2 regions of the Lysinibacillus sp. GW823-FHT02G10 genome follow, and region 1 is predicted to be linked to the other one. Evidence: riboswitches for the same ligand, from Rfam matches in the RefSeq annotation. Region 1 holds a riboswitch; the other holds the start of a gene.
The links. A riboswitch is a leader RNA that binds a small molecule or an ion and turns the genes downstream of it on or off. The one in region 1 is predicted to bind cyclic di-AMP.

Region 1 (8,055 bases):
TGTCGTATAACCGTATTGGAAGGTAACTTTTTTTGAGATAAAGGGGTTTCTAATTGAAAGGTTTCATGAAAGGTCTTACCTAAACGCTGCTCTAGTTCTGGTGTTGCGGCTTCTATGTCCACTCGCCATATGACTTGTGCACAAAGAATTGGAATAGCAATCATAAAGGCTAAGCCCAATAAAGTCCAAATTTGCGCTCGAAAAACTTGAAGCTCATCTGCATAAAATACAGCCATTTTTAAGCGAAAACGTCTTCGTACACGGCGAATTTTTGGTAGATAATGCATCGTCGTTTCAAAGGAAACTTCCTGCTCACGAAAGACAACACGCTTTAATGGGACATGTTGAGCGTGCAATGCTTGAATAAAAGGATGAACATTTTCATGGCGCTTTATACGTATAATAATTGGCCGATTATTCCACATTTTTGCTCACACCCATATTCTTTGTCATTTTCATATGAAGCTCCTGTAGATTGTCAACAGTGAGATGTAGCATTTCTTCTTTGAGCGCATTGATTGTCACTGAATCCGCATTGACAGTAATATGATAATCTGCATAGACAAACGAACAGGTCGTCGCATCTGCATGAATAAAACGGTAGGGTCCAATAATTTTTAATGATTCGTATTCTAACAACTCAAGTAGTGGCGTTAATTGAAATAATTTTTTCATAAAAAATGCCTCCTTCTTCGGCAATATATGCATCGAAAAAGGAGGACATGCTAGTTATTTTCTTTTTGATTTCGGTGGCCCTAATATTTCAGCCATCACGATTGCTTGCATAAGATCATTTTTAGATTGAGGTAGTTGTAAAGTCGAATTTGTGCCAACTGATTGCACTTCTTTTTTTCCAGCTGCTAATCGTCCTCGACCTTCTCGATTAGAAGAACGGCTAGGGATATCTGCTGGAATGACAGCTGGAGCAACATAGCTTGGTATTTCCCTTTTCACTTGTTGTTCAACAAATTTTTTAGGCTCCTCGACTTTCTCATTTTCTGGAATCCAATCTCCTATAAATTCTCGTGCAAAATCTTCAAAACTCTGTGCTTTCCCAGTACGATGTGGTGCTTTCTCCGTAACTGGAGGCTCCACCACGGTGTCTTTATTAAAAGGAGGCATCTGCTTCTGAGGCTTTTTATTTTTTGATTTTCCGAAAATAGAGCTGACTATGGCTATTATGGCGAAGATTATTAACTGTTCCATATGTTAGTTTCGCTCCTTTCCGTTATTAAGCATTGGGTTCATTTTTTTCAGGTTTATCATTGCTTACTTTTGAGATAGAGTCGCGCATCGCTGTATCTGCTTGGATATTGCGATAGTTCATATAATCCATAATGCCAAGATTACCAGAACGTAAGGCTTCAGCCATCGCTTGTGGTACTTCCGCTTCTGCTTCTACTACTTTTGCCTTCATCTCTTGAACACGTGCAATCATTTCTTGCTCGTTTGCTACAGCCATTGCACGACGTTCCTCAGCTTTTGCTTGCGCAATGTTTTTATCAGCTTGTGCTTGTTCAATTTGTAATTCAGCCCCGATGTTTTTACCGATATCTACATCCGCAATATCAATGGATAAGATTTCAAAGGCTGTTCCTGAATCCAAACCTTTAGATAAAACCGTTTGAGAAATCATATCTGGATTTTCTAATACTTCTGTATGACTAGTAGCCGAACCAATTGTAGAAACGATCCCTTCCCCTACACGGGCAATAACTGTTTCTTCACCAGCACCACCGACTAAACGCTCGATGTTGGCACGCACGGTAATACGAGCCTTTGCTTTTACCTCAATCCCGTTCATTGCTACACCTGAAATGAAAGGTGTTTCAATAACTTTTGGATTAACAGACATTTGAACAGCTTCTAATACATCACGCCCAGCTAAATCGATTGCTGCACAACGTTCAAATGACAGCTCAATATTGGCACGGTGAGCCGCAATTAAGGCATTCACTACACGGTCAACATTACCACCTGCTAAATAGTGACTCTCTAACTGATTAATCGTTACAGGTAAACCTGCTTTATGTGCTTTAATCAACGGATTAACAATTCGAGAAGGGATTACACGACGCAATCGCATCCCAATTAATGTAAAAATACTCACACGTACACCTGCTGCTAATGCAGAAATCCACAATGCAACGGGTACAAAGGTAAAGAATACCGCAAGCACAATGAATAAAATAACTAGTCCAGCAATAGGACCAATCAAAGCTAAATCAAAACCCATTTTCTATTCCTCCATCTCTTTATCTGTTTGTCTCACAACAATGCGTGAGCCTTCAACTTTAATAATTTCTACATGTTGATTGGCATCGATATAGCCACCTTCTGATACAATATCAATGCGTTCACTACCAAGTACCATTGTTCCAGATGGACGAAGTGGTGTAAGCGTTTTCCCAATTTTTCCTAACAGTTCTGTGCGATTCACATTGGATACATACCCTTCTTCTGTCGTAGTTGCATCCATTAACACAAGCCTGTTTAAAACATGCAGTTTTTTTCCGAAAAATTTCATCAGAATCACCATTCCTATCATCGCTATCACAAGCGCAATGAGAATTGCTACTATCATTTGCATCATATTTGCACCTGCCAGTATCAGACTTAGTACTATTAAGACACCGCCTAAAATACCAACAATTCCACCGGGGACAAAAAACTCTGCAATTAAAAGGGCTAAGCCAACAATAAATAACAATAATGTTTCATATCCCGCAAAGCCGGCCACCATATGTCCAAAGAAAAATAAACCAAGTGCTGATAAGCCCATTATACCTGGAACACCAAATCCTGGCGAATAAAGCTCCATCACAAGTCCTAAGCTAGCGATAGACAATAGAATAGGTACAATGATGGGATTTGTAATAAAACGAGCTAACTTTTCAGAAAAGGTTGGTTCAATGGGAACAACATCACTACCATTCAAGTTGGTTACTTCTAAAAGCTCCTGAAAATCGTTAACCGTCCCTTCAGAATATTTAACCTTTGCTGCCTCTGAGGCTGATAGGGTTAACAAATTCTTTCCGCCAGCACGGTATTCTGGTAGTTCATAGTTGGTATCTGCCATTGCTAATGCATACTTAGGGTCGCGCCCTGACGTTTCTGCTGCTGCTTTCATTTGAGCAAGCCAAGCGCTATTGGCCTTTAGGTCGGCTGCATTACCTGCTGAATCGATAACTGCCGCTGCACCGATTGTTCCATTTGGAACCATGTAGATCTCATCCGCATGTAAGGCTAAAAACGCTCCTGCTGAGTGCGCATCCTTATTAATATAAGCAATCGTTTTTATTTGCGTTGCATCCATAAGCATGGCGATATCGCTTGCTGCATTCACAAAACCGCCAGGCGTATGTATTTCTAAGATAATCGCCTCTGCATTGTTTTCTTCAGCCTCTTTAAAAGCTCGTTCTAAAAATGCATGAAGTCCTCGCTCTACTTCATTATGAATCGGAACATGATAAACCTTATTACTGGCAAAAGCCGAAGTTAATGGAAACGCTAACAAAAAAGTCATCCATATCACTAGTAAATAGCTGAGGATTCTCCGTTTTCGCATCTTTTTCCCTCCCTTCTAACATGCCTCTCCTCTGTATATACGGTCAATCATGCGAAAAGTTTCACAAATCTTAAAAAATTTATTAATTATTTATCATTCGATCTAATGCCAATTACTAACACTTAGTATGTGCAAAAAAGCCGAATGAATCAAAGTGATTTCATTCGGCTTTTTCATATGTACGTAAAGTTGAGCAATGTAAAATACCTGAAATTAATCAAAAATGTGATTAATTTCAGGTATAACTTTGTCTGCTCAGTGAATCATACAATTGCGTGTTATGAACGTAGGGATTTTTAATGGGAAATTAAATTACCACTTACGTTTACGTGCAGCTTCTGATTTCTTTTTACGTTTTACGCTAGGTTTTTCGTAGAACTCGCGCTTTCTAACTTCTTGAATTGTACCACTTTTTGATACAGTACGTTTGAAGCGGCGAAGAGCATCTTCAAGCGATTCGTTTTTGCGAACGACAGTTTTTGACATCTCTCTTTCCCTCCCTCCGAACACACGTCAATACACAATTAGGCAAATCACCTTCTGTTGTGTACTAAAAAATTATATCGTATTGTCTAATAATGGTCAATAGAAAGTATGCGAAATTATCAAGTGAATTTTTGGTTTTATTTTTGCTCGAATTATTCACACACAATTCGCCCACAATAAAAATAATTACATTTTCTTAACAATTAAGGGGTTTACAAAAAATAGAATAAAGGCGTAGAATAATCACATTCAATTTCATATCGGCCAAATCTCAACTATTTGAGAACGGAGGAACCAATCTTTTGGGGTTAATTCTGCTTTAGCAGAAGGGATGAGAAAGCTCTTTCGCCATCCTACCCGTCAGCTAACTTCGTCGGCTAAAGCGAAGGAGGTCGTTATTGACCACCATTATTAGCATGCTTTCTACCCTTTTCATGCTCTAATCGTAGGTCTTTTTATTATGCCATCTAACAAACAGTTGTTTACTATTCAGAATTGAGGAAATATTAAATGAACAATTTTAAAAGAGCATTAAATCCTCCCAAAGTTCTTGTATTGGGCTTTGCCCTTATCATTGCCATAGGTACGTTTCTTTTAACAATGCCATTTTCTACTGAGGATGGGAAGGGTTTGCCCTTTTTAGATGCTTTATTCACTGCTACATCAGCTACTTGTGTCACAGGTTTAATTGTAGTTGATACAGGTGATACCTTCTCTATTTTTGGCGAAGTGGTCCTTTTATTCTTAATCCAAATTGGCGGTTTAGGATTTATGACATTTGCCACATTATTATTTTTACTGCTTGGAAAGAAAATTTCATTAAAAGAAAGACTGCTGCTTAAAGAAGCATTTAATAATATCTCCATTGCTGGTCTTGTTCGATTAGTGAAAAGAATATTACTCTTTACAGCATGTATTGAAATAATCGGTGGTCTAATTCTATCGATTCGTTTTTCTTTTGATATGCCTATTGGAAAGGCCCTTTATTTTGGATTTTTTCATGCCATATCCAACTTCAACAACGCGGGCTTCGATTTAATGGGTGGCTTTAACGGAATGACTGCCTATGTTGATGACCCCTTTGTTGTTTTCACCATCTGTGCTCTTATTACAATCGGTGGATTAGGCTTTATTGTGATGAATGAATTGTATGAATATCGTGTAACTAAAAGGCTTTCTGTCCATTCAAAAATAGTCTTAGTAACGACACTTTTGCTCACTGTTAGCGGAACCATTTTGATATTTTTGTTTGAGTATGGCAACCAAAAAACTCTTGGACCATTATCCGAATGGGGTAAAGTATTAGGTTCCCTTTACCAAGCGGTTACACCACGAACTGCTGGCTCCAATACACTGGCTATTGGGGACTTAACGCATTCTACATTATTTTTAATGATTCTTTTCATGTTTATTGGGGCAGGCTCTGGGTCGACTGCTGGAGGTATTAAAATCACAACCTTTGCTGTTTTAGTAGCTACTATGTGGTCACAAATTCGAGGAAAAGAAGATGTCGTTCTCTTTAAACGTAGAATTGTTACTGAAACTATCTTAAAGGCTTTGACGGTTACAATGTGTGGAGGATTAATTGTTGTAGTCGTGACGATTATTCTCAGTATCACGGAACAGCATCATAGCTTTATGATGTACTTATTTGAGGCTACCTCTGCGTTTGGTACTGTTGGTCTTTCGATGGGCCTAACTCCAGAGCTAACACCTGCTGGTCGTCTTCTTCTGATTATTACAATGTTCGCAGGAAGAGTAGGACCATTAACCATTGCTTTTGCCATTGCAAAACGAAGAAAAAAAGAGAGTTTCCGCCACCCAAAAGGAAATATTATGATTGGATAACCAAATGAGAGGAAGACAGAACGCTATGACCATTAAACAATACGCTGTGATTGGCTTAGGTAGATTCGGAACAAGCGTCGCTCGCAGATTGCATGAAGCTGGACAGGAAATATTAGGAATTGATATAAATGAAGAAAGAGTAGAGGATGCCGAACCCTATGTGACTCACGCTGTGGTTGCAGATACAACAGAAGAAAAAGCCTTAAAATCGATTGGTATTGGTAACTTCGATTGTGTTATCGTAGCGATCGGTAATGATATGCAATCTAGTATTTTAACCGTCTCTTTATTAAAAGAGCTAGGGATCAAAAAAGTGATCGCAAAGGCACTTGGTAAAAGACATGGACAAGTGTTAGATAAAGTAGGAGCTGATTGGATTATTTACCCAGAAAGAGATATGGGTGAACGTGTAGCTAATCAACTCCTATCCCCAAATATGTTGAATTATATCGAATTATCAAAGGAATACAGCATTGAAGAAATTATGATTCCTTCCAAAATGGCTGGACAAAACCTTCGGGATTTAGACTTGCGCGCAAAATATAACGTCAGTGTAATTGCGATTGTGCGCGAAGGTGAAATTATTATCTCCCCTTCTCCTGAGCAAATTATTGAAAAGGAAGATTTATTAGTAATGATTGGTCATCGAAAAGATCTTAGCTTATTCTCAAATATTCAGTAACCGCAAAAAGGCTGTGTCAAGTTCACCTTGATACAGCCTGCCATTTTTGTCTTAGAAAACTTTCTTTTGATCTCTATCATCTTTTAAAATTTCAACAGCCTCTCTAAAGCGCTGGGAATGAACAATTTCCCGTTCACGTAAAAACTTCAAGCTATCATTTAAATCCGTGTCATCTGATAAGTCAATAATCCATTGATATGTGGCACGTGCCTTTTCTTCGGCTGCTATATCCTCATACAAATCCGCGATAGGGTCACCCTTTGCTTGAATATAGGTTGCTGTGAATGGTACCCCCGAGGCGTTTTGATAAAATAGAGCCCGATCGTGATTTACATAATGATCACCCAATCCAGCTTCTTTCAGCATTTCTGGTGTTGCATCTTTTGTTAGCTTATAAATCATCGTGGCAATCATTTCTAAATGTGAAAATTCCTCTGTTGCTATATCGGTCAATAACCCTACTACTTTGTCAGGAATCGTATAGCGCTGATTCATATAGCGTAGAGCTGCTGCCAGTTCCCCATCCGCTCCTCCATATTGTTCAATTAAAAACTTTGCAAGCATTGGGTTACATGTACTAACTTTTACCGGATACTGGAGTTTCTTTTCATAATACCACAAAGATTTTTCCTCCTAGTCTTTTGTTTAGACTTGCCATGGCCATGGTGTATCAATCCAGTTAAAAGGATAATTCGAATAGCTTCTCCCAAAATTCATGAGTGGTCCATATTTTTGCTCAAAATCAATTTTAAGTTTCATACTTTTCTCTGTATTTTCATTAAATTGCTGAATGGCGTCATAATCGTGTGGATGAGTGTCTAAATAGAGGTTTAATTCAACAATGACGAAATCAATTGCTTGTATTTCTTCTAATTGCTTATAAAATTCGGGCGGCATCTTTTTAGTCATGCTTCCTCCCTCCTTTTAGGGGAAATGGGTATGGGCTAAACAACTGTGGCCATAGTGTTCCTGCCATTAGCGCTTCTCTGGCGGTTGGAAATTGTGGAAGTCCAGGTGGTTGAAAACCCATATATAGTTGTGGGGGTGTTGCATAATACTTAACTTCTATAGGCTTACAAGGATCAAAGGGGCTAATATAGGGCCTCCAAGACTTATACTGTGTAAACATGACATCCTCCTTTCTGTATTTACATTCATCAGTGGAGTATATGTGTATAGAAAATTATTATGCTGATTAAACACAAAGAAGCCATAAGCTCATGTCAATGTACACATGAGCTTATGGCTCTATAAAAAGATAATATTAATAGTTGGAGTCTGCAATTAAACCATTCATAATAGCTACACCAGAGCTAGCCCCAATACGAGTCGCACCTGCTTCTACCATTTTTTTCATGTCCTCTAAGCTACGAACACCACCTGATGCTTTTACACCAAGTTCTGGACCTACAGTTTTACGCATAAGCGCGATATCCTCTGCTGTTGCTCCACCAGTAGAAAAACCTGTAGA
Region 2 (8,055 bases), on a different contig from region 1:
GTTGTTATTATCCTTCTTTGTAGTGGAGTAATTTGGTTTGTTCAACATCGTTATTTTTACGTTCAACCTCTTAGTGAAGCGCAGGCTATTCATCATATTGAGACTATCTACAATGGTCATGTTACACAGGTTGAAAAACAAGGAAATACCTTTGAAATGCTTTTTACGCGTGACGATGTCAAGTATGCAGCTATACTCGATGTTACGACACAACAGGTGACTGATCTAATCCTGAAAGAAGGACATAGTAAATTACTTTTAACAGAAAAGCAGATCAGACAAATGGTTAAAAAGGAATATGGAGATATAGAAAGCGTTATGCTTACAGACTCCATTTACACTGTACGTGTTGAAAATGAGGAAATTCAAAAGGATTTAACGTTTGATGGTTATACTGGCGAACTACTGGCTGAGAAAAAGGTTGAGCCACAAGAACAACCTATCGAAGAGCCTATTATTACTGAGCAACAGGCCATTCAAATAGCTCTTAAGCAATTAAAGGGTGAAGTGGATTCAGTTGATTTTGAAGAAACCTCAGAGGGTGGTTACTATTTAGTTGAGATTGAAACGCAGGAGGACGAAGCTACATTTCAAATTCATGCTATTTCAGGAAAAGTACTGTCTGTAACATGGGATGACGATCATTAAATCATTCTCATGAAATTCTAATGTTTCTCTTATAGTTCTATCATCTTCACTTGGTAAGCTAAGTTTAGATAAAACAAAGGAGAGATGAACATGAAAAAAATGATCATGATTCCAGCACTAGTAATTACACTGGGAGTGGGTGCAGCGATTGGCTCGACGACTTTATTATCAGGAAATGCCCAAGAAAAAAAGGTCTTATCCATGCAGGAAATTGAGAAGAAAGCTCTAGCGGTAGTGGATGGTACAGTTGCCAATATCGAAATTGACCAAAATCAGTTTAGCTCTATTTATGAAGTAGAGGTGTATACAGATACAGAAGAATATGATTTAAAATTTGATGCTTATAGTGGAAAATTACTCAAGCAGAAAAAGGAACGTCTAGATGACGATGATTGGGATGATCATCTTCCTGCTACGACTACTACAACAAAAATAATTACAAAAGAGCAGGCTATCAAGACAGCCCAAACAAAAGCAAAGGGTAAAGTAACAAAAATTAAGCTTGATGATGGTGTATATGAAATTGAACTGAAAGATGGTCAATATGAATACGAAGTAGATGTGGATGCAGTCTCTGGGAACATTATCGACTTTGAACAAGGCTTTGATGACTAATATAATGAGCTGTCTTGAAGGTAGAATATACCTTTAAGGCAGTTTTTATTGTTTATATTGTGGGTATTGACTAGGTATTCAGGAAATTTTCTTTAAGAAGCGATTATTTATATGTTCAAAAAAAGCCTATGCTTTTACTCAAAAAAGAGAAAAATTTTCTTCTTTACTTTTTCAATTAGCAGGCGTAATATGACATCATTATAAAAGTTTCAAATTTCTAAATCGCTGAAGCAACTAAACGCGGGGGAACCAATTTTGATGGATGGCATAGCCATTCTTGGGGTGAATCTCTTCCTTGTGGAGGAGTAGGGCTACTCAGGCCCGAATCCGACAGCTAACCTCGTAAGCGTTAAGAGCAGAAAAGTGGAGCTTGGCAGACGGATGAGCGTCTACAAGTCTTATTTAGTGATGACTTGTAGGCGTTTTTTGATGTAATTTAGAAAGGCGAAACACATTCTATGAAACTAGAAGGTGTTTATCAATGAAATCCTCATTCAAACGTTATGTAATCGGCAAACCATTAAGATCCGATGCGTTAGGGGAACAAAAGCTAAGTAAAACAAAGGCACTGGCCATATTATCATCAGATGCATTGTCATCAGTAGCCTATGGACCAGAACAAATTTTAATTGTCCTAATGACGGTAGGTACAATGGCGTTTTGGTATTCTTTACCTATTGCCGCTGGAGTGGTTATTCTACTCGTGGCACTGATTTTATCCTATCGTCAAGTTATCTTCGCCTATCCACATGGAGGAGGCGCCTATGTCGTATCACGAGAAAATTTAGGCGTGAATGCAGGTCTTGTTGCAGGGGGTTCTTTGCTTGTTGATTATATTTTAACGGTAGCAGTAAGTGTGTCGGCCGGGACAGATGCCATTACATCTGCATTTCCAAGTCTTCATGCTTATAATGTACCCATTGCTATTATATTTGTGATTTTCTTAACGATTTTAAACTTGCGAGGTGTAACAGAGTCAGCCTCTATCTTGGCGTACCCAGTTTATCTATTTGTAGGCGTTATGCTGTTGCTAATCGGGATTGGGCTCTATAATGTGGCAACTGGACAGGTGCCTGCAGAGCTACATCCAAAGATTGGCACACCAGTGGCAGGGATTAGCCTATTTATTTTATTAAAGGCATTTGCTTCAGGAAGCTCAGCGTTAACAGGAGTAGAGGCTATTTCTAACGCCATACCTAATTTTAGAAATCCTGCCCCGAATAATGCTGCTAAAACGCTTTTAGCAATGGGTGCCATTTTAGCCGTTTTATTCATCGGGATTGTTAGTCTAGCTTATTTTTATGGCGTTGCACCAACAGCAGAAGCAACAGTCGTTTCCCAACTAGCAGAAGCTAGTGTTGGTCGAAATTTTCTTTATTATATTGTACAGGGGACAACGGCAATGATTTTAGTACTTGCCGCAAATACAGGATATTCAGCTTTTCCCTTGCTTGCTGTGAATTTATCGAAGGATGGTTTTATCCCAAGAATCTTCCAAATTCGTGGGGATCGTCTTGGCTATTCAAATGGTATTTTAATGCTAGGTATTGCAGCCATTTTTTTAATTATACTTTTTGACGGGGCCACAGAGCATTTAATTCCGCTCTATGCAGTAGGCGTATTTATTCCCTTTACATTAGCGCAAACGGGAATGATGAGAAAATGGTGGCGCGAAAAACCTAAAGGCTGGGTAGCAAGATTTACGATCAATACAATTGGGGCTGCTATCTCTTTCATCGTGGCAATGATGTTTTTTGTGACAAAAATGCCTCAAGTATGGCCAGTGTTTATCTTTTTACCAATTATTATTTTTGTATTCCATCGCATTAAGCAACATTATCAAGCTGTTGGAGAACAGTTAAGATTAAATCATGAGGAACTGGCTACTATTGAGGGGAATGTTTTCATTGTGCCAGTAGCTGGTATAACAAAGGTGGTTGAAAACTCCCTACATTATGCCAAATCACTTAAGGTTGATAAAGTGATAGCCTTTTACGTAGCTTTCGATCAAGCAGATGCAAAAGCTTTTGAAGAGAAGTGGAATGCCTGGCAACCTGATGTACGATTAGTTACCTACTATTCACCATATCGCAGCATTACACAGCCATTAATTAAATTTATTGATAAAGTAGAACATCAATGTACGAAGACAGGTCATAAAGTTACAGTTGTTATCCCTCAATTCTTACCGAAAAAAGGGTGGCATCATATGCTACACAACCAATCGAGTCTTCTCATTCGTACATCACTGTTATTTCACAGAAATGTCGTCATTATGACAGTACCGTTCCATTTATCAAAATAATGCTAGCAAGCTAGAAAATAGTCTGTTATAATCAGTACGTTGATTGAAAACACGAACGTTTACAATTAAAAAGTTCCAGAATACCATTAAATTCCGAAAAATCAAACTTTTTTTGGTGAGAGATAGTAGCCCTTACCGAATAAAGTGATAAATTGGTTATTCTGATAGTTTCATACAAATCCACTCATATAATAGCGAGAATAGGGCTCGCAAGTTTCTACCGATTTACCGTAAATGAATCGACTATGGGTAGCAATGCTTTTAGAGAACTTCAATTTAATGATGTTTTCTATTCATTTCGACGTTTTTGCGCTGAATGCTTTGCTCCACTCGTAGCAGAATGGAATCAAAGTATTCAGCGTTTTTTTATAATTTTTTACGAAAGAAGGATATGAAAGAAATGAAGTTATTACAAGACAAAATTATGCAAGAGGGTAAAGTATTATCTTCATCCGTATTAAAGGTTGATTCATTTTTAAACCATCAAATTGATCCCATGCTAATGAAGGAAATTGGTCATGAATTTGCAAATCGTTTCTCTGATCAAGTGATTACAAAGATTTTAACAATAGAATCTTCAGGTATTGCCCCATCCGTGATGTTAGGCTTAGAAATTGGCGCGCCTGTCGTGTTTGCTCGTAAACGTAAATCATTAACTCTTTCAGATAACCTTTATTCTTCAAAGGTACATTCATTCACAAAAAATGAAACAAATGAGATCTCTGTCTCACGTAATTTCTTAAGCGAAGATGACAATATTTTAATCGTAGATGATTTCTTAGCTAATGGTGAGGCTGTCAAAGGCTTACTTGATATTGCTGCACAAGCGGGTGCGAATGTTGTAGGAGTTGGAATTGTTATTGAAAAGGGCTTCCAAGATGGCGGAAAACTATTGCGTGAGCAAGGTGTTCGCGTTGAGTCATTAGCAATAGTAGATTCTCTTGAAGATGGCAAAGTAACATTTGCTACGGAGGCTCGCGCGTAATGAATACCTTTAAATCGACTGCGCTAGCGATTCAACATTTACTTGCAATGTATGCTGGAGCCATCTTAGTGCCACTGATTATCGGTGGGGCAATTGGCTTCGATTCAACACAAATGACGTATTTAGTAGCGATTGATATTATGATGTGCGGGATCGCTACACTTTTACAGGTTTATTCAGGTAAATTCATTGGTATTGGCTTACCTGTAGTACTTGGCTGTACATTCACAGCGGTAAGTCCAATTATTGCGATTGGTACAAACCCAGAGCAGGGTATTACGGACATTTATGGTTCTATTATTGCCTCTGGTGTAATTGTAATGATAATTGCGGGCTTCTTCGGCAAGCTTGTGAAATTCTTCCCACCAGTCGTAACGGGGTCAGTTGTTTCAATTATCGGTATTTCCTTATTACCAGTAGCATTAAACAATATGGCAGGTGGACAAGGTGCTGAGGATTTTGCCTCTGCTTCTAATGTAGCTTTAGCCTTTATTACATTGGTTATCATTTTAGTCGTTTATCGCTTTTCTACGGGCTTTGTTCGTGCTATTTCAATTTTAATAGGATTAGTAGTAGGTACTGTTTTAGGTGCTTTCATGGACAAGGTGGATTTCACCCCAGTTGCAGATGCTAATGTATTTCACATGGTACAACCTTTCTACTTTGGCATGCCAACATTTGATGTAACGGCGATTATTACCATGACACTTGTAGCAATGGTATCTTTAGTAGAATCATCTGGTGTCTATTTTGCGCTAAGTGATATTTGTAATAAAAAATTAGATTCAAAAGATTTGGCTCGTGGCTACCGTTCAGAAGGTCTAGCTTCAGTAATCGGTGGTATTTTCAATGCCTTCCCATACACAACATTCTCACAAAACGTGGGACTAACTCGTATGTCAGGCGTTAAGGACCGTAAAGTCATTTACATCACAGGTGGTCTACTTGTAGCATTAGGCTTCCTACCAAAAATCGCAGCATTAACAACAATTATTCCAACGTCTGTACTAGGTGCGGCAATGCTTGCGATGTTCGGTATGGTGATTACACAAGGTATGGGAATGCTTGTACCTGTTATGAATGAATCAGCGGAAAACGCAATGATTGCAGCGATTGCAGTAAGTTTAGGTGTCGGTGTATCCGTTGTTCCTGGCATTTTTGATGCACTGCCAACAAGCGTTTCAATCTTAACGTCAAATGGTATTGTTTGTGGTTCAGTCACAGCGATTATCCTAAATATTTTATTCAACATGATTGGGCCTAAGCATAAAAAAGACCCGATGCACGGGGAAGTATAAAAAGATATAAATAACATTCATCTAAATATTTTACATATTTTGATGAAAAGAAAGTGATACCTACTTTTATCTATTGATTTAGATTTGAGGAGGTGTCACTTTTTTGTTGTTATGGATTGTATGTTTTAAACTATAGATTATGATTTTAGTTAAAATTTGTTCCGTTAAAATAACTTTAGACTGTCATAAGGAATGTTTAACATTAGACTAAAAGGGAATTTAAAATAGAGTTGTTGAAATCGCATGTAACTCTCTCTTTCAACATATACTTATATAAAACTACTCTCAGAAAGGTCTAGCACAAATGCAAAGTATTGTTTTAATTTTAATCCTACAATTAGTATATGTACCTTTTTTAACATTACGAACAATATTTTTGGTAAAGAATATCACATTCCTTGCAGCGATATTTGGTATGCTGGAGATGTTGGTGTATGTATTTGGCCTTTCACTCGTTTTCAGTGGGAAGCAAAGTATGTTATCTATGGTTGTCTATGCAGTTGGGTTTGGATTAGGTATATTTTTAGGAGCAAAAATAGAACGAAAGCTAGCGATAGGCTATGTTTATACAACCATTAATACGCAAAATAAGAATGAAGAGCTTGTGAAATTTCTTCGCCACGAAGGGTTTGCAGTCACGATTTATATAGGAGAAGGGCGAGATAGTAACCGCTATAAATATGAGATCTTAACGAAGAGGAATCGTGAAGGAGAGCTCTTTCAAATAGTAGAGCAATTTGAGCCGAATGCGTTTATTATCTCGTATGAGCCTAAATCATTTAAGGGCGGCTTTTTACTTGCTCGTATGAAGGCCAAGCAAAAATAATATTCAATATGAGAGGACCTTCGCTAAAAGCGAAGGTCCCTTTTTACATTTTTGTTTCAACCCAGTTTTTGAATAAGTCATAATCTGTATAGACGGTTTCTTTGTAACTCATTGCTTGTAAAATTGTATGTTCTATAAATACATTCCGTTCTTTACCGATTGCTTTTAAAATCTCCTCCTCGCTGTGATAGGTAAAAACATGAGAATAATCGATGTCAGCTCGTGCATGTATTTTAGCGGCAATTTTCCCCATAAGTGATGTTGTTGTAAGGTAATCCTCTACATCCTTATAGTTTTTAGGCTTAATCTTCTTTTTATAAGGAGAACGTTCTCGAATATAAAATTCCTGACCATTCATTGTAATAAAGGCTAAATGTGGATCCTCTAAGTGGTGCATGGCTTTTTGAGTTCCAACTACTCGTGCTCCTTGGTGCTCATAATGAGCCCAAAATAGATCCTGATAGGGAAGAAAGTAGGCAGGAATGGCTGTGCGTACTTCTTTCATTTCTAACACTAAATTTTCAACCCCTGATGCACCCTTTTCATCTTCCACTAAAATATAGTAACGTTTTAAACCGATTGAAGCTGTACCAGATCCATACTTATAAGCTATGTCCCTAATTTTATATGTAGAAAGTGCGTTTGAAATGGCACTGTATTCCTCAGCAGTGACTGGCTGAATTTCTTCATTCCATAAGAAAGCGCGCTCGCCGTCTTCATTGAGATACGTAATATCCTGTAAAAAATGGGATCGTTGGCGTTTCTCAAGCTTTTTCAATAACCTCTTTGCGGGTCCCTTGGTATTGTTCTTTGTGAAAATGAGTGTTAGAGGATCATCCTGTTTACGCTCAAATCGTTTTAGTTGATTGATATAACTATTAAGAAAATGTTGAATAGCCGTTTCTTGGGTTGTCTTATGTAAGCCTTGTTCTTCTAAATAAAGTGCAATACTAATACTCATACGAATAATATCGTATAAATATGAACCGACATAGCCCTCATCGAAATCATTGACATCAAAAACAATGGAGCCAGCTTCATTTTGAAAAGCACCGAAGTTATCCATATGCATGTCACCTTGAATCCAAGTCGGTTTTCTATCAGGAGTATGGAAGATTGAAGCGGATTTTGTCATATCAAAATAAAAGAGATAGGCACTTCCACGGAAAAAGCGAAAAGGACTTTCAAGCATTTTACGGTATTTCTCCAAGCGCTGTACCTCTGTTAAGCGCATTCGTTGACCATCAAACTCTTCAAAGATTGTTTCCAATTGTTCTTGTCTTAAAAAAGTTCTAGTATGTTTAACTTGTTCCAATAAAGCATGCTCCATATCATAATCCCCTTTGTTAATTTAAAATTTATCTGTATATACGGAAAT

Region 2: another riboswitch for cyclic di-AMP. It lies ahead of AC1RFD_RS21145 (APC family permease); the one in region 1 lies ahead of AC1RFD_RS10155 (TrkH family potassium uptake protein).

The regions. Positions count from the first base shown of each region.
Region 1 covers NZ_JBXAJI010000002.1:43,290-51,344, forward strand. Annotated here, with positions in the region: gene AC1RFD_RS10125 (sporulation protein YqfD) at 1-425, opposite strand, end outside; gene AC1RFD_RS10130 (hypothetical protein) at 415-675, opposite strand; gene AC1RFD_RS10135 (YqfB family membrane protein) at 730-1,206, opposite strand; gene floA (flotillin-like protein FloA) at 1,232-2,236, opposite strand; gene AC1RFD_RS10145 (NfeD family protein) at 2,240-3,568, opposite strand; gene rpsU (30S ribosomal protein S21) at 3,881-4,054, opposite strand; cyclic di-AMP (ydaO/yuaA leader) riboswitch at 4,307-4,448, shown strand; gene AC1RFD_RS10155 (TrkH family potassium uptake protein) at 4,565-5,902, shown strand; gene AC1RFD_RS10160 (potassium channel family protein) at 5,928-6,584, shown strand; gene AC1RFD_RS10165 (manganese catalase family protein) at 6,636-7,205, opposite strand; gene AC1RFD_RS10170 (spore coat protein CotJB) at 7,230-7,493, opposite strand; gene AC1RFD_RS10175 (spore coat associated protein CotJA) at 7,486-7,713, opposite strand; gene deoC (deoxyribose-phosphate aldolase) at 7,849-8,055, opposite strand, start outside.
Region 2 covers NZ_JBXAJI010000012.1:25,471-33,525, forward strand. Annotated here, with positions in the region: gene AC1RFD_RS21135 (PepSY domain-containing protein) at 1-648, shown strand, start outside; gene AC1RFD_RS21140 (PepSY domain-containing protein) at 739-1,263, shown strand; cyclic di-AMP (ydaO/yuaA leader) riboswitch at 1,477-1,626, shown strand; gene AC1RFD_RS21145 (APC family permease) at 1,745-3,568, shown strand; purine riboswitch at 3,733-3,834, shown strand; gene AC1RFD_RS21150 (xanthine phosphoribosyltransferase) at 3,969-4,553, shown strand; gene AC1RFD_RS21155 (nucleobase:cation symporter-2 family protein) at 4,553-5,851, shown strand; gene AC1RFD_RS21160 (DUF2179 domain-containing protein) at 6,156-6,677, shown strand; gene AC1RFD_RS21165 (DUF2252 domain-containing protein) at 6,721-8,007, opposite strand.